DNA from 4 places in the Streptomyces sp. NPDC001056 genome. Region 2 is predicted to be linked to each of the others. Evidence: riboswitches for the same ligand, from Rfam matches in the RefSeq annotation. Region 2 holds a riboswitch; each other region holds the start of a gene.
What was found. A riboswitch is a leader RNA that binds a small molecule or an ion and turns the genes downstream of it on or off. The one in region 2 is predicted to bind cyclic di-AMP.

Region 1: linked by a shared signal. The riboswitch ahead of ACWDD7_RS23115 (C40 family peptidase) and the one ahead of ACWDD7_RS21165 (M23 family metallopeptidase) in region 2 are both predicted to bind cyclic di-AMP.
Region 3: linked by a shared signal. The riboswitch ahead of ACWDD7_RS02510 (M23 family metallopeptidase) and the one ahead of ACWDD7_RS21165 (M23 family metallopeptidase) in region 2 are both predicted to bind cyclic di-AMP.
Region 4: linked by a shared signal. The riboswitch ahead of ACWDD7_RS21880 (transglycosylase family protein) and the one ahead of ACWDD7_RS21165 (M23 family metallopeptidase) in region 2 are both predicted to bind cyclic di-AMP.

What each region holds. Positions count from the first base shown of each region.
Region 1 covers NZ_JBSFLI010000020.1:9,127-13,316, forward strand. The annotation lists gene ACWDD7_RS23105 (ATP-dependent Clp protease proteolytic subunit) at 121-747, shown strand; gene ACWDD7_RS23110 (hypothetical protein) at 755-1,063, shown strand; cyclic di-AMP (ydaO/yuaA leader) riboswitch at 1,482-1,635, shown strand; gene ACWDD7_RS23115 (C40 family peptidase) at 1,639-2,112, shown strand; gene ACWDD7_RS23120 (ATP-binding protein) at 2,249-2,707, opposite strand; gene ACWDD7_RS23125 (helix-turn-helix domain-containing protein) at 2,920-3,783, shown strand; gene ACWDD7_RS23130 (DUF397 domain-containing protein) at 3,794-4,018, shown strand; gene ACWDD7_RS23135 (8-amino-7-oxononanoate synthase) at 4,058-4,190, opposite strand, start outside.
Region 2 covers NZ_JBSFLI010000017.1:125,764-129,953, forward strand. The annotation lists gene ACWDD7_RS21150 (bifunctional acetate--CoA ligase family protein/GNAT family N-acetyltransferase) at 1-125, opposite strand, end outside; gene ACWDD7_RS21155 (HPr family phosphocarrier protein) at 271-555, shown strand; gene ACWDD7_RS21160 (GntR family transcriptional regulator) at 750-1,436, opposite strand; gene ACWDD7_RS21165 (M23 family metallopeptidase) at 1,637-2,380, opposite strand; cyclic di-AMP (ydaO/yuaA leader) riboswitch at 2,394-2,554, opposite strand; gene ACWDD7_RS21170 (M16 family metallopeptidase) at 2,781-4,151, opposite strand; gene ACWDD7_RS21175 (M16 family metallopeptidase) at 4,169-4,190, opposite strand, start outside.
Region 3 covers NZ_JBSFLI010000001.1:527,049-531,238, forward strand. The annotation lists gene lspA (signal peptidase II) at 44-574, shown strand; gene ACWDD7_RS02500 (dihydrofolate reductase family protein) at 625-1,782, shown strand; tRNA gene ACWDD7_RS02505 (tRNA-Met) at 1,849-1,922, shown strand; cyclic di-AMP (ydaO/yuaA leader) riboswitch at 2,237-2,401, shown strand; gene ACWDD7_RS02510 (M23 family metallopeptidase) at 2,411-3,472, shown strand; gene ACWDD7_RS02515 (aldo/keto reductase) at 3,538-4,190, shown strand, end outside.
Region 4 covers NZ_JBSFLI010000018.1:112,460-116,649, reverse strand. The annotation lists gene eno (phosphopyruvate hydratase) at 1-892, opposite strand, end outside; gene ACWDD7_RS21880 (transglycosylase family protein) at 1,474-2,190, opposite strand; cyclic di-AMP (ydaO/yuaA leader) riboswitch at 2,195-2,364, opposite strand; gene ACWDD7_RS21875 (transglycosylase family protein) at 2,542-3,648, opposite strand; gene ACWDD7_RS21870 (DUF899 family protein) at 3,919-4,190, shown strand, end outside.

The DNA.
Region 1 (4,190 bases), on a different contig from region 2:
GACCTGGGCATTTGACGTGATCACCAGAATCCGGTCCCATCATAACGGCTGGTACGTCCTGTACATTCTGTACAGAAGTCGGAGATCATCGGTCTCCGCCATGAGGAGGGGTGTGCCCAGATGTCCCGACCGTCCGCCCGTTACGTCCTGCCCGAGTTCACCGAGCGCACCAACTTCGGGGAGCAGCGGCTCGATCCCTACTCGAAGCTGTTCGAGAACCGGGTCGTCTTCCTCGGAACGCCCCTGGACGAGGCGGCGGCCGGCGATGTGATCACCCAGTTCATGCACCTCGAACACCTGGCCCCGGACCGGGACATCACGCTGTATCTGAACTGCCCGGGCGGCTCGTTCCACGCCATGACGGCGGTCTACGACACGATGCGGTACGTCACCTGCGAGGTGCAGACCTACTGCCTGGGCCAGGCCGCCTCGGTCGGCGCCCTGCTGCTGGCCGCCGGCACCCCCGGCAAGCGGTTCACCCTGCCCGGCGCCCGGGTGGTGCTGTCCCAGCCCGCGCTGCCCGAGCCGGCCCAGGGCCAGCCGAGCGACCTGCTGATCCAGGCCGAGGAGCTGGTCAGGCTGCGCACCCTGATGGAGGAGATGCTGGTCCGGCACACCGGGCGCACCGAGGAACAGGTCCACCGGGACCTGGAGCGGGACCTGATGCTGGACGCGCCGGGCGCGCTGTCGTACGGCCTGGTGGACGGCGTGGTGCCCAGCCGCCGCGACCTCCCCGGCGAGCGGTGAGCCGGCCGTGCTGCCCGAGGAGCTGCCGCCGCTGCCCGCGCTGACGCAGGCGGAGGGTGAACTGGTCGACCACTATCTGGCGGTGGTCGACCTGCTCGGCAGGATCAACCCGGCGCGCGACGGGGACACCTATCGCGGGCTGCGCGCCGCGCAGGCGCTGGTGCGCAAGGCCGAAGAGCTGCGCGCCGCGCTGGAGCTGATGCACGAGCGGGGCGAGCGGGAGCTGCACGGGGGCACGCTGGCACGGGCCCTCCGGGTGCTGGACGGCGAGCGCCGGGCCGCTCGCGTCGCGCTCCCGCCGGACGCCGTGGGCTGATCCGGACGCACGCCGGGTCCGGCGGGTGCGGGACGTCCGCGCATCCGCCGGGTCCCGACACCAAACGGTCCGAACGACGTACCGCCGACCGGTGTATATCCGAATCGGTTTTCCGCTCTGCCGAGTTGCGCGCGCGCCGTGTACATGCTCCGTTCAGGGCCGTCTTTTCCCAGGTCCGGGGCTACGCACGGGAACTGACGGAGCATCGATCACCGCGGCGTCCACCCGAGTGGGCGAGTCGTGAGTAACGCCACATATTCCCGGTTCCATTGGGATTTTCGGACAGCTGTGGGTGAAGATCCCTGTCTGACGACAAGACCCCGCCGCCGCGGCGGGGCGATCCGGGCGGACGCCGAATCCTGCCGCCGCCCGGATGACCGGTCGACAGGAGTGGATCGGCAGGAGTGGAGGACCCAGGCAAGGCGGGTCGCCGAAGCGGAAGACCGTCCGGTGGACACGGACGGGCGAACGCTCCGGGCGACCCTTGGGGTGAAGCCGTGGCAACGCGGCCGGGCTACTTCGCCAGCCCGAATCCGACAGGTCATCCTTCACAGGCGGCTGACGAAGGGTTGCGCATGACTGCGCTCAATCGTGTCCCGTCGCTGATGGCCCGTGCCGGTACGGCTTCGGCCCTCACTCTGGCCGCCGTGGGCGGCTCGATCGCTGCCCCGGGCCTCGCCACCGACGCCTCGGCCGCGACACTGGCGACGAAGGCCCTGAACATCGCGGCGTCCAAGAAGGGCGCCCCGTACCAGTGGGGGGCCACCGGACCGCGTCGCTTCGACTGCTCGGGACTGACGCTCTACTCGTTCAAGAAGGCCGGCAAGAAGCTGCCGCGGACCGCCGCCCAGCAGTACAACAAGACCCACCACATCTCCGCCGGCAGCCGCAGAGCCGGTGACCTGGTGTTCTTCCACTACGGCTCGTACGTCTACCACGTCGGCATCTACGCCGGGCACGGCAAGATCTGGCACGCGCCGAAGACCGGCGCCGTGGTGCGGCTGGAGAAGATCTGGTCCAAGAGCGTCTGGTACGGCCGGGTCAGCTGACCCCGCCTTCACACGGGAGCGACTCCAGCCACCGGGCCGTTCCCCGTGCTTCCCCCGTCTCCGGTACCGCCTCCAGCCCATGGGCGGCCGGGACGGGGCACCCTCGCCCGCCGGACGAACGTGTCGCGGCTCCGCGCTACGGCTCCTGCTGGCCCGCCGCCGTCATCGGCTCGGCCGGGACGGTCCAGGGCAGCTCGATGGAGACCGTCTTGCCGCCCTCACGGGTGGGACGGACACGGAGCCTGCCACCGCACTCGGCGGTGAGCCAGCGGATGATGACCATGCCACGGCCGTTGTCCTGCTGCACGGCCGCGGGCAGTCTCTTCGGGAAGCGGGGATGACTGTCCGTGACGCCGATGCGCAGCCGTTCGTCGCGGTCCAGCACGATGTCGACCGTGAAGGTCGGGGACCGCCCGAAGGTGTGCTGGACGGCGTTGGTGGCCAGTTCGGAGACGATGAGCCGCACGGTGTCCGCCGCCTCGGTGTCCGCCGGCAGGCCCCACTCCGCCAGGGTGCCCACCACGTACGACCGCGCGGCGGCGACCGAGGCGGGATCGCTGGGCAGAGTGACGGATGCTTCCAGTTGGTCTGCCATGGCGACGTCGTCCCTTTCCCACGGGACCGAAGTCCGACATGGAGCGGATGGTTCGAGTACGGTCCCGGACTGGTGCTTCCTCGTCAGACTGCCATCACCGGACCGTCACGGGGAGCGATCCATCGAGATATGCATATATCTGTCGCTCGATGCGGTGAACTCTGCGCCGGGAGACCGTATGGGGGCGGCCCCTGAGGAGTAAGGAGGAGCCCATGCAGAACGGGCCGGCAGTGCGCCGCCGCAAATTGGGTGCCGAACTGCGCACGCTGCGCACCGGTGCGGGGCTCACCAGTGGGGAGGCGGCCCGCCTGGTCGGCTGGCACCAGTCGAAGGTGAGCCGCATCGAGACGGGCGCCAGTGGTGTGAAACCGGCCGATCTGCGCTTGCTTCTGGACGCCTACGCCGTGCGGGACGCCCAGCTGCGCGAGCTGCTGCTGATGCTGGCCGGCTCCGAGGCCGGCGACGGCCACCGCAACCGCTGGTGGCACGCCTACCGCGGGGTGCTCCCGCCCACGTACCGGGACTTCATCAGCCTGGAGTCGCAGGCCAGCGCGATGCGCACCCTGGAGACCACCGTCGTGCCCGGCCTGCTCCAGACGGCCGAGTACGCCCGCGCGGTGACCCGGGCGGCCGTCAAGGACCTGGCCGAGGAGCGCCTGGACGCGCTGGTGGAGGTGCGCCTGGCCCGGCAGGACGTGCTGCGCTCGAACCCGCCGCTGGAGCTGTGCGCGGTCCTGGACGAGGCGGTGCTGCGCCGCGAGGTCGGCGGTCCCGAGGTGATGGCGCGCCAGCTGGAGCGGCTGATGGACGCCGCCCGACTGCCCCAAGTACGGCTCCAGGTACTGCCATTCGGGGCGGGAGCGCATGTCGGCCTTACCGGGCCTTTCGTTATCTTCTCATTTCCGAGCACTTCTGATCTCGATGTGGTTGTTCTAGACCAGTTGACGAGTAGCCTCTACCTGGAACGGAAAGAAGACCTCCGGGCGTACTCGGAGGCCTTCCGCACCCTCCAGAGCCACGCTCTTTCCCCCCACGATTCGCTCGACTACATCGCCGGGATAGGTGACGGCGCGTAAGGAGGCACCATTGTCTGCCCTGCCTCGGAACGTCCCTGCCAGTACCGACCTGTACGACGTGCGCTGGTCGCGCAGCAGTTACAGCACGGGAGCCAACAACTGCGTGGAGACGGCACGGCCGCGCTCCGGACCCTGGTCCGGACTGCTCGCCGTGCGCGACTCGAAGGACCCCGCCGGGCCCGCGCTGCTCTTCTCCGCCGCCAGCTGGGCCGGCTTCGTGGCCGCGCTCCGCTGAGACCTGTTCACCCGCGAAGCACGGCCGTGTTCCGCCGACTCACGGTCGCGTCTCGCCGATCACCCGCACCGCGTGTGCGATCTCGGCCCCGGAGAGGTCCGCGCGGGCGGTCAGCCGCAGCCGTGAGATGCCGTCGGGCACGGAGGGAGGACGGAAACAGCCCACGGCCAGG
Region 2 (4,190 bases):
AGGCGGTCGGCGTCGTCGACGGTGATGGGCCGGATGCGGGCGGTGCCCCCGTCCCGCAGCACCACGTCCGCCTCCCAGTGCGCGGGGTACTCGTACCGGTCCTGCGGTTCCGCCGAGGTTCGCATGGGCCCCAGAGTACGGCTAGCGTCCGACAACGGCGCGAGGCAGTCTGTGGAGCACGGCGGAGGGGGTGCGCAGCCCCTCTTCTGGCACGCTTCACGATATGGAAGACTGGTCTAGACAACCCTGAACAGCGAAGGGCAGCAACACATGGCTGAGCGCCGCGTCAACGTCGGCTGGGCCGAGGGTCTTCACGCCCGCCCCGCCTCCATCTTCGTCCGGGCCGCCACGGCCGCAGGCATCCCGGTGACGATCGCCAAGTCCGGCGGCGGCACCCCGGTCAACGCGGCCTCCATGCTGGGCGTTCTGGGCCTGGGCGCCCAGGGCGGCGAGGAGATCGTGCTCGCGTCCGACGCCGACGGCGCGGAAGCCGCGCTGGACCGGCTGGCCAAGCTGGTCGCCGAGGGCCTGGAAGAGCTGCCCGAGACGGTCTGAGCAGGACCCCGCGACACTCTCAGCGGGATGCGGGAAGCCGCGTCATCCCTGTCGGGTGGCGTGGCTTCCGTGTTTTCGGAGCACCGCCGTATGAACCATGACAGCTATTCATCATGGCCCGCATCCGGAAATTCGCGACAGGTCGAAATAAGCGTCCGCCGAATATCCCACCCACTTTGTATACGGCATCCGCGTTAATTCCGTGCACCGGACATGTTTACGGGATGTTGCGAAGTCCTCACCCGCTCCGGGGCGCCGGGAATCCGCAACCGGTGCGCGGCCGTCGTCCGCTCGGTGTGCAGGGCGGTCACCGCGCGGGCGCGCTCGCCGTCGCCGCGCGCCACCGCGTCCACGATCGCGCCGTGCTCCGCCCAGGTGCCGGCCACGTCCGACGGCGTGTCCACCGTGTACATCCAGGCGATCTTGTGGCGCAGCTGAGTGAGCGTCGAGGTCAGCGAGGGACTGCCGCACGCCTGGGCCAGCGTCTCGTGGAACCAGCCGTCCAGGGCGCGCAGATCCTCGCCGCCACCCCTCCTGGCGCGCTCCTGGCCCAGCCGGACCAGTCCGCGCAGCACCTTCAGATGCGCCTCGGTGCGCCGCCGCGCCGCCCGGGCGGCCCCGAGCGGCTCCAGCAGCAGGCGCATCTCCAGCAGGTCGGCGGCCTCCTGCTCGGTGGGCTCGGCCACACAGGCGCCCGCGTGCCGGCGCGTCACCACGAAGCCCTCCGCCTCCAGGGTGCGCAGGGCCTCGCGCACGGGGACGCGCGAGACGCCGTAGCGGCGGGCCAGCACCTCCTCGGTGAGGCGGCCGCCGCGTTCGAGGACGCCGGCGACGATGTCGTCCCGGATCGCCGTGCACACCGAGTGCGCCGGAATACGCATGACCGACCTCCGCCTTAATACCCGCGACACGACGCCGACGACGGACGTGTGTTTTCCGTGACTCTATTCCACCGGGCCGGAATTTCCGACGGGAGGCCGGAATCCATGGATATTTTTTGGACAGGTCCCGGCGGAACGGCCGGAAAATGGCGAAAGCCCCGGCCGGGTGGCCGGGGCTTCGGACGGCTGTGCGGGAACGGTCAGACGTTCACGCCGTGGTGACGCAGGTACGCGACGGGGTCGACGTCGGAGCCGTAGTCCGGGCCGGTGCGTGCCTCGAAGTGCAGGTGCGGGCCGGTGACGTTGCCGGTCGCGCCGGACAGGGCGATCTGCTGGCCCGCGACGACCCGCTGGCCCACCGTGACGCCGATGGACGACAGATGACCGTACTGGGTGTACATGCCGTCGGCCATGCGGATCACGATCTCGTTGCCGTACGCCCCGCCCCAGCCGGTGGAGACGACGGTGCCGACGCCGACCGCGTGCACGGGGGTGCCGGTGGCCGCGTGGAAGTCGATGCCGGTGTGCGAGCCGGAGGACCACAGGGAGCTGCCGACCTTGTAGCCGGTGGACACGTAGGAGTGCGCGATCGGGGCGACGAAGGCGTTCAGCCGCCTGCGCTCGGCCTCCCGGGCGGCGCGGGCCCTGGCCTCGCGCGCCTCCTTCGCCCGCGCGGCGGCGGCCTTCTCGGCCGCCTCGTGCTCGGCGATCCGCTGCTGGGCGGTGGCCTGGGCGTCGATGTGCTCGGCGAGGTCGTCGGTCGCGGCGAGCACCGGGGTGAGGCCGGTCTGCTCGGCGGTGTTCTCGGCGGCGAGCGCCGGGGACGCGGCGAGGGTCCCGATGACGCCGGTGGTCGTCAGGGCCGCTATGCCGGCCGCCTGGGCGGTGGCGCGCTTGACCCGGCCGGGCTTGCGGTGCTTCCCGGTGGCGCATACGAACGCCATGTGTGTGGCTCGTCCTTTCCTTCCCTCTCGCCTACCGGGTTAGCTGACGGGTTCGGAGCAGGAAGGTCTCCTACGGGCGCCACGCTGTCGCGCGGATGCCCGATTCACCCCAAGGGACGTGTGGGTCCCCGGCTCCCCCGGCTCGCGCCTGCGGGGACTCGGCGATGGCTGTCCGGTGCCGCGGCTGCGGCGCACTGCCCGACGAACAACCCGGACGACGCTAAGCGGACCGGCTCTCAAAGCCCAAACGGATCGCGGCTTTTGTAGCGCATCCCACAGGGCAGAAAGGCAACCTCCGCCCCAATTCGGACATCCTGAGGAGAGAGTGGAACAAAGTGGGCCCTGACGACCCCGTAGGCCGTCAGGGCCCCACCGGTAAGGAGCCTGCCCGCGCGTGCCGTTACTCGGCCGCCACCACGGTGACCTCGCCGATGCCCAGCGCCTCGACCGGCGCCTTGATCTGCGCGGCGTCGCCGACCAGGACGGTCACCAGGCGGTCCACCGGGAAGGCGTTGACGACGGCCGCGGTGGCCTCCACGGTGCCCGTCGCGGCCAGCTGCCGGTAGAGCGTCGCCTGGAAGTCGTCGGGCAGGTGCTGCTCCACCTGGTCGGCGAGCGTGCCCGCGACGGCCGCCGCGGTCTCGTACTTGAGCGGCGCGACGCCGACGAGGTTCTGCACGGCGACGTCCCGCTCGGCGTCGGTCAGGCCCTCCGCCGCGAGAGTGCGCAGCACCTTCCACAGGTCGTCCAGGGCGGGACCCGTGTTGGGGGTGTCCACCGAGCCGCTGATGGCCAGCATGGAGACGCCGTTGCCCTCGGGACCCGAGCGGAGCACCTGCCCGAACGCGCGCACACCGTAGGTGTAGCCCTTCTCCTCGCGCAGGACGCGGTCCAGGCGGGAGGTGAGGGTGCCGCCGAGGCAGTAGGTGCCGAGCACCTGGGCGGGCCACACCCGGTCGTGCCGGTCCGCACCGACCCGGCCGATGAGCAGCTGCGTCTGGACGGCGCCGGGCCGGTCCACGATGACCACGCGCCCGGTGTCGTCGGCCGTCACCGCGGGCACCGGCCGGGGCTCGCCCGGGGTGCCGGTCCAGGCGCCCAGGGTGTCGCCGAGCAGCGCGTCCAGGTCGATGCCGGTGAGGTCGCCGACCACGACCGCGGTGGCCGTGGCGGGGCGCACATGGCGGTCGTAGAACGCGCGTACGGCGGTCTCGTCGATCTTCTCGACCGTCTCCTCGGTGCCCTGGCGCGGCCGGGACATGCGCGCGGCCGCCGGGAACAGCTCCTTGGAGAGTTCCTTGGCGGCCCGCCGGGCGGGGTTGGCCAGCTCGTGCGGGATCTCGTCCAGGCGGTTGCGGACCAGCCGCTCGACCTCGCTCTCGGCGAAGGCGGGGGCGCGCAGCGCGTCGGCGAGCAACCCGAGGCCCTTGGGCAGGCGGGAGGCGGGGACCTCCAGGCTGAGCCGGACGCCGGGGTGGTCGGCGTGGGCGTCGAGGGTGGCGCCCGCGCGCTCCAGCTCGGCGGCGAACTCCTCGGCGGAGTGCTGGTCGGTTCCCTCGGAGAAGGCCCGCGCCATGATGGTGGCGACGCCGTCCAGGCCGGCCGGCTCGGCGTCCAGGGGGGCGTCCAGGAGCACCTCGACGGCGACGACCTGCTGGCCGGGGCGGTGGCAGCGCAGCACGGTCAGGCCGTTGTCGAGCGCGTCGCGCTCCGGGGCCGGGAAGGCCCACGGCTTCGCCTCGCCGGCCTGCGGCTGGGGGTGGAAGTCCATGGTGGCGAGCTGCTCGGTCACTTGGCCGTCTCCTCGTTC
Region 3 (4,190 bases), on a different contig from region 2:
CGGCGGCCCGTACGCTGGGCGGGAAACGGGGAGGGGTACGGGCGTGACGCAGAGCGAGTCGAGCGGGGCCTCCGGGGCACGGCGGCGGGGGTGGGTGCTGTGGCTGGTGGCCGCCGTCGCCTACGCCGTCGACCTGGGGAGCAAGCTCGCGGTGGTCGCGGGTCTGGAGGGGCGCGATCCCGTGCCGGTGCTCGGGTCCTGGCTGGAGCTGAGGGTGCAGCGCAATCCCGGCGCGGCCTTCGGCATGGGCAGCGCGACGACCATCGTGTTCACGCTCATCGCGCTCGCGGTGGCCGCCGTCATCATCCGGGTCTCGCGCCGTCTGACCAGCACACCGTGGGCGATCGCGCTCGGGCTGCTGCTGGGCGGTGCGGTCGGCAACCTGACCGACCGGCTCTTCCGCTCGCCGGGCGGGATGCGCGGCGCGGTGGTCGACTTCGTCTCGGTGCGCGACTTCAGCGTCATGAACCTCGCCGACTGGGCGATCACCTGCGGCGGCGTCCTGATCGTCGTCCTGTCCTTCGCCGGGCACGAACCGGGCGGCGCGCGCGCTCCCCGGGAGCGGACCGGCTGACGGCTCCCCGGGAGCACGCGGGCCGGCACCGGGGCCGCACACTGGAGCCGATGAGCACCGAGCGAGCCCTCACCGAGCCCTACCCGTACGTGCTGCTGTCCGCCGCCGTCTCCCTCGACGGCTGCCTGGACGACACCGGCCCCGAGCGGCTGCTGCTGTCCGGTCCGGCCGACTTCGACCGGGTCGACGCGGTACGGGCCTCGGCCGACGCCCTCCTGGTCGGCGCCGGCACCCTGCGCGCCGACAACCCCCGCCTGCTGGTCAACTCGGCGAAGCGCCGTGCCGCCCGCCGCGCGCAGGGCAGGCCGGAGTACCCGCTGAAGGTCACCGTCACGGCGACCGGTGACCTCGACCCGGGGGCCGTCTTCTGGCACACCGGCGGGGAGAGACTCGTCTACACGACCGACCGGGGCGCGGCGAAGGCCGCCCGCCTCCTCGGCGCCACCGCCGACGTCGTCCCGCTCGGCCCGGCGCTCGACTGGCGCGCCCTGCTCGGGCATCTGCGCGCGGTGCGCGGGGTCGGGCGGCTCATGGTGGAGGGCGGCGGCACCGTCCACACCCAGCTCCTCCAGCAGGGCCTCGCGGACGAGCTGCACCTGGCGGTCGCCCCGCTGATCGTGGGCGACCCGGCGGCCCCGCGGCTGTTCGGGCCCGGCCGCTACCCGGAGGGGCGGCTGCGGCTGATCGAGTCCCGGCCGGTCGGGGACGTCGTGCTGATGCGCTACGCGCCCACCGCGCCCGGCGCCGGCCCGCTGCCCACCGCCGCCGACCGGCACTGGCTGCGCACCGCCTGTGAGCTGGCCGAGCTGTGCCCGCCCTCGGAGACGGCCTTCAGCGTCGGCGCGGTCGTGGTCGCCGCCGACGGCACCGAGCTGGCCCGGGGCCACTCCCGCGAGGGCGGGGACCCCGTGGTGCACGCGGAGGAGGCGGCGCTCGCCAAGACCGACCCCGCCGACCCGCGGCTGCCCGGCGCCACCGTCTACAGCAGCCTGGAGCCCTGCGCCCGCCGCGCCTCCCGGCCCGCGCCCTGCGCCGAGCTGATCCTGCGGGCGGGGGTGCGCCGGGTGGTGACCGCCTGGCGGGAGCCGGACACGTTCGTCGTGGCGGCCGACGGCACGGGAGTGCTGGTGGGCGGGGGCGCCGAGGTCGTCGTCCTGCCCGAGTACGAGGCGTCGGCCAAGGCACCGAACCGGCATCTGCTGGGCTGAGCGCGACCCCCGCTTTCCAACCGATGTGCTTTCCACCCCGGTGATGGCGTACAGTGGAGTCAACGACGCGGGGTGGAGCAGCTCGGTAGCTCGCTGGGCTCATAACCCAGAGGTCGCAGGTTCAAATCCTGTCCCCGCTACTGAAAACTCAGGGCCGGAATCCGGAAACGGATTCCGGCCCTGAGTGTTTTCCGGGTGCCCTGAGGAGTGCACCCCCGAGGGGGCGTCACCCATGGTGACCGTGCGACCGCCGAGCGCATAACATCTGAGTCACCATCAAAAACCCGATGACTCCTGAACGTCGGTCAACTCGCCCGGTTTGAGGGCTTCCTGGGCGGTAAGTCCGCGGGTCGGAGCGTTAATGATCAAGCCGAACGGCTTGGAAACTTCCCCCCGGGTCTATTAACGTTCGATAACGCAGCGCGGTCGTCCCAGCCGTCACCCGAGGCGGCTCCGTGCGCACGCGCCGAATCCCGTAAGGGAACCGGGGAACCACCACCTTGGGGTGAATCACGCGGACACCGTCGTGAACTCAGCGAGTCACGAGTGGCAACGCGCGTAGGAGACCTTCCTGCTCCGAACCCGTCAGCTAACCCGGTAGGCGGAGGAAGGAAAGGAGCACGCCCCCGTGGCGTCCAACCGGCCTGCCCCAGAAGCCCCGTTCGTGCCCGCTCAGCGCGAACCCGAGTCGTTCGGCTACGGCCCCGGCCCCGACGACGAAGGCCCCTGGGAGGAGTGGAACCCCACCGAGGAGTCCGTCGCACCGGTCCGCGGCCGGCACCGCGTCGCCAAGCAGCGCGGCGGCTTCGCCCGCAGTTCCACCGTCCTCGGCGTCGGCGTGATCGCCGCGGTCGGCGCGGGCGGCATCGCGAGTGCCAACACCGGCAAGCCGCCGGTCTCCATATCGATGCCGGACATGCCGAACGTCTCGGTGCCCCACCTGTCCTCCGTCGAGCACTTCTTCGGCGACGACTCCGCCGACGCGCCCAAGGCCGGTACCGCGACCGCGACCGCGCTCACCGACCTCGGACAGACCACCGAGGGCGGCAAGAGCACCGACGCCGGCGAGGCCCTGCGCAACCGGATCATGGCCCAGGCCGAGCAGCAGCAGGGCCAGGCCGACAGCAAGGCCACCGCCGCGATGGTCGCCGCGGCCCAGCAGCAGAGCGACGACGCGGCCGCACGGGCGGAGAAGGCGGCCGCCGCCAAGGCCGCCGCCGCCAAGGAGAAGGCGGAGGCCGACGCCAAGAAGGCCGCCGAGGCCGCGCGGCTGGCCGAGCTGGCCAAGCAGTACACGCTGCCGGTCGTCTCGTACACGATCACCGGCACCTTCGGGCAGCCCGGCGCCATGTGGTCCTCCGGCTACCACACCGGCCTCGACTTCGCCGCCCCCACCGGCACCCTGATCAAGGCCGTCCACGGCGGCACCATCACCCAGGCCGGCTGGGCCGGCGCCTACGGCTACCGCACCGTCCTCACCCTGGACGACGGCACCGAGCTGTGGTTCTGCCACCAGTCCTCCATCAACGTCTCCGTCGGCCAGAAGGTCACCACCGGCGAGGTCATCGGCCGCGTCGGCGCCACCGGCAACGTCACCGGGCCGCACCTGCACCTGGAGGTCCACCCGAACGGGCAGGCCACCGCCGTCGACCCGGCGCCCTGGCTGCGCGACAAGGGCCTCAACCCCTGACCGAGGCCCCGGTTCGGGCACCGGCGGTGGAATGCGATCACCCACCGCCGGTGTTGATGTGGAGCATGACTTCTCCGCGCACACTGGGTTCTTCCGACATCGAGGTCTCCCCGCTCTGCCTGGGCGGCAACGTCTTCGGCTGGACCGCCGACGAGCAGGACTCCTTCGCCGTCCTGGACGCGTACACGGCCGCGGGCGGCAACTTCGTCGACACCGCCGACGCCTACAGCGCCTGGGTGGAGGGCCACGAGGGCGGCGAGTCCGAGACCGTCCTCGGCAAGTGGGTCAAGGCCCGCGGCAACCGCTCCGACGTCGTCATCGCCACCAAGGTCAGCCAGCACCCGCGGTACCAGGGCCTGTCCGCGGCCAACATCAAGGCCGCCGCCGACGCGTCCCTCGCCCGCCTGGGCACCGACTACATCGACCTCTACTACACCCACTTCGACCAGCCCGAGGTGCCGGTCGAGGAGATCATCGGCGCGCTGGACGAGCTGGTGAGGGCCGGCAAGGTCCGGCAGATCGCCGCGTCCAACATCAGCGCCGAGCGGCTCCAGGAGTCCCTGGACTTCTCCAGCCGCGAGAACCTGGCCCGCTATGTGGCGCTCCAGCCGCACTACAACCTGGTCTCCCGCGACACCTACGAGGGCGCGCTCCAGGACCTCGTCGCCCGCGAGGGGCTGTCCGCGGTGCCGTACTTCGGGCTCGCCTCGGGCTTCCT
Region 4 (4,190 bases), on a different contig from region 2:
TGACGACCTTCCAGCCGGCCCAGTCGTCCTCGAACAGCGGGTCCTCGATGGAGACCAGCGGGTAGGCCGCCACCAGCTCCTCGTAGTACTCCGTCATCTCGGCGGCGGAGCGCTCCTTGCCCTCGAAGAGGTACTTGCCGTCCTTGTAGAACTCGGAGGCGGCGACGTCGAGCGCGAGGGCGATCTGCTCACCGGGCGCGTAGCCGGCTTCCTTGATGGCCTCAAGGATCAGGTCCAGGGCCTCGCGGTTGGAACCGAGGTTCGGGGCGAAGCCGCCCTCGTCGCCGAGACCGGTGGCCAGGCCCTTGTTCTTCAGGACCTTCTTGAGGGTGTGGTAGACCTCGGCACCCCAGCGCAGCGCCTCGGAGAAGGACTCCGCGCCGATCGGGGCGATCATGAACTCCTGGATGTCCACGTTGGAGTCGGCGTGCGAGCCGCCGTTCAGGATGTTCATCATCGGCACCGGCAGCAGGTGCGCGTTGGGACCGCCCAGGTAGCGGAAGAGCGGCAGGTCGGACGCCTCGGAGGCGGCGTGCGCGACGGCCAGGGAGACGCCGAGGATGGCGTTGGCGCCGAGCGAGCCCTTGTTGTCGGTGGCGTCGAGGTCGAACATGGCCTGGTCGATCAGGCGCTGCTCGGTGGCGTCGTAGCCGACCAGCTCCGGGCCGATCTGCTCGATGACGGCGAGGACGGCCTTCTCGACGCCCTTGCCCATGTAGCGGTTGGGGTCACCGTCGCGCAGCTCGATGGCCTCGAAGGCACCCGTGGAGGCGCCGGACGGTACGGCGGCACGACCCGTGCTGCCGTCGTCGAGGCCGACCTCGACCTCGACCGTGGGGTTGCCTCGGGAGTCCAGGATTTCCCGGGCTACGACGACGTCGATGGACGGCACGAGCATCTCCTTCTTGGATGTGACGCTGGAACTGCGGGGCGGTCTGCCTTACGGCTGTGCCTTGCGACTAGAGCCTAACCGTCCCGGGGTCGTCGGCCACCGACCGACCGTCTGGTGGGCGGCGGAGACATGCAGACGGTACCCATTGTTCACCGTCGGAACAAAGGGGTTCGACGGTGAGACCCTGCTGAAGAACGGGAGAACAAAAGACCCCGCCCCGGCGCGAACGGGGGAAAACGCGCCGGGACGGGGAGCCCGTGGGGACGGGGGGACGGACCTTTCGGGGGGTGTCCGTCGGGGGGCGGACCCTTCGGGGGGCGGACCCTTCGGGGGGTGAGGTCCGCCGGGGGGTGAGGTCCGCCGGGGGGCAGGGCCCGCCGGGGTGGCAGGGCCCGCCGGGGTGGCAGGGCCCACTGGGGGGGCAGGGCCCACTGGGGGGGCAGGGCCCACTGGGGGGGCAGGGTCCGCTGGGGGGGGGCAGGGTCCGCCGGGGGGCAGGGCCCGCGGGGGGGCAGGGTCCGCTGGGGGCAGACCTTTTTCCGGGGGGAGGTCCGGCGGGCGGAGCCGTCAGCGGCCGGGCGTCACTTCAGGTGCAGCTGCTGGCCCGGGTAGATGAGGTCGGCGTTGTCGACGATGTCCTTGTTCAGCTCGAACAGCTTCTTCCAGCCACCGGCCACGTGGTGCCTGACCGCGATGGAGCTGAGGGTGTCGCCCTTGACGACCCTGTACTCGCCGTCGCCCTTCTTGACCTTCTTGCCGGTCGGGGTGGTGACGGTCTTGCTCGCGGCCGAGCCGGCGGAGGCGCTCGCGGACCTGCTCGGGGCCGGGGTGGTGCGCTCGGTGGAGCGGGTGGCGGCCTGCCGGCCCGCGGACCGGGTGGCGGTGCTGTTCGACGTGGTGGCCGTCGAGGCGGAGCCGCCGTACGGGGTGCTGGTCAGGCCCGTGCCGCAGACCGGCCAGGCGCCCTTGCCCTGCGCGGCGAGGACCTTCTCGGCGATGGTGATCTGCTGCGACTTGGTGGCCTTGTCGGCGGTCGACGCGTAGGCGGTGCCGCCGTACGCGGCCCAGGTCGAGGCGGAGAACTGCAGACCGCCGTAGTACCCGTTGCCGGTGTTGATGGCCCAGTTGCCGCCGGCCTCGCACTGGGCGACCGCGTCCCACTGGGAGGCGGTGGCGGCGGAGGCGTTGCCGGCCGCCATCAGCGGAGCGGCGACGGCGACACCGGTGACACCGGCGAGCGTGACGGCGCGGACGGCCTTGGACGGACGACGGTGCTTGCCCTTGCCGGAAAACAGCATGGAACGATCCCCTCACCGACGCCTGCGAGGTGAGCTGTCGGATTCGGGCCGGTTGAGTTGCCCGGCCACACCCCCACATGGAGGCGTGGCTTCACCCCTAGCCGGTCCGGCATCAACTGCCGGGTCCGGCGCTTACCTTGGGTCCCCCGCTCCTGCCTGCGGCGCTTGACGCGACGACTGTTCCCGGGCAGCCGCTGGCAGGATTCGGCGTTGCGGCCGCCGGGGCCCGTGGTGACGAGCGGCCTTGACCGTAGCCACGCGATCCGCGGAATTTCAAAGACGATCAGGGCTTCTGAGACTCATCCCACACTTTCACCAAACCGGACATTTAGCGATCAAGTGGGGCGTCAACTACCCCTGCGCCGCGCCCGTTTCGTCACCGACTTTCAGGGTCTGACCGGCGGTGATGAGGTTCGGGTCGGCACCCACGACCTTCTTGTTCGCGGAGTAGAGCGCGTGCCATCCCCCGTCGACGTCAAGGGAGTCGGCGATGGAGCTCAGCGAGTCGCCCTCGCGGACCGTGTAGGCGCCCGGCTCACGCGAGGCGTGGCGCCCGGAGGAGGAGTCGTTCTGCCCGTTTGTCCTGCTTTCGTCCGCGTTGCCGCCGCGATGACGGCCGCCGCTCAGGGCTCCGGTGTCCACCAGGTCCCAAGAACCGACGTTCTGCCGGGCATTGTCCGGGGTGCCGGTGGACGGGGCGGGCGCCGTGGGGGTGCCGGCCGGGGCGGACGGCGTGGCCGGGACGGACGGGTCCGAGGAGTCGGAGGGGCCGGAGGAGTCGGACGGGTCCGGGCTGGGGACGCCGGTGCCGGAGGTGCCGGTGGGCTTGCCCGGATGCGGGGTCGCGTGCTTGCCCGTCTGCTTGCCGGAGCCCTGGCCCGGCGAGGCGGAGGAGCCGGACGGATCGGCGGAGGAGGCGCCGCCGGAGCCGGAGGCGTTGCCGGAGGCGTTGCCGGAGCCGTTCTGGTCGCCGCTCTGCGCACCGGCCGGGGAGGAGGGGTCGGGCAGGCCGGACGGGTCGGTCGTGCTGCCGCCCTGGCCGCCGCCGTCGCCGACGCCCGGATCGACGTCCACGGAACCGGAGTTCGAGGTGAGCCCGGACAGCAGGGCGCAGGTGGCCCAGGGCGCGGTGCCCTTGTCCTTGAGGATCCGCTCGGCCACGGCGATCTGCTGCGAGCGGCTGGCCTGGTCGGCGGAGGAGGCGTACCGGGTGCCGCCGTACTGGACCCAGTCCTCCTGGGATATCTGGAGGCCGCCGTAGTAGCCGTTGCCGGTGTCGGCGCTCCAGGAGCCGCCGCTCTCGCACCCGGCGACCTTGTCCCAGGTGGTGCCGTCGGCCGCGTGGGCGCTCGCGGCGCCCAGCAGCGGGATGGCGATGGCGGAGCCGGTCACGCCGGCCGCGACGAGGAGGGCCGGAGCCTGACGGGGGCGGCGGTGACGACCGTTCCCGGAAATCATGCGGAAGCCTTTCGTGCGACGGCAGGAACCGGCGCGGCGGATCATGCCGGGCCGCCACGCTGAGGGGTGAAGGTAGCGGCACCCGATGACTTGTCACAAGTTCATGCCGCGCGGATCACGTGAAGATCACAGAGTTGAACGTTCGCCCTCCGCTCCGTCACCGACCCTTTCACTCTTCGGGAACGGCGGTGCCTCACCCGTGGCACGCGGGCTGCCCGGAACCATGGAACCGACCTGTTCCGGGGGGCTGTTCACCCAGGAGGACACCTCATGCGGCACACCCGGTTGCACGGTGAGTCGGCGGAGTACCTCGCCGCACGCGAGGAGTTGCGCGGCGCCGAGATCGAGCTGATGCGGCACCGCGAGCGGGTCGCGGCGCTGCGCCGGGAACTGCCGCCGGGGGCCGAGGTCGGCGAGTACGTCTTCCTCGAAGGCCCCGCCGGTCTCGACGCGGGCGACACGCCCGTCCGCGAGGTGCGGCTCGGCGACTTGTTCACCGGCGGCCCGGAGCGGGCCCTGGTCGTCTACCACCTCATGTACGG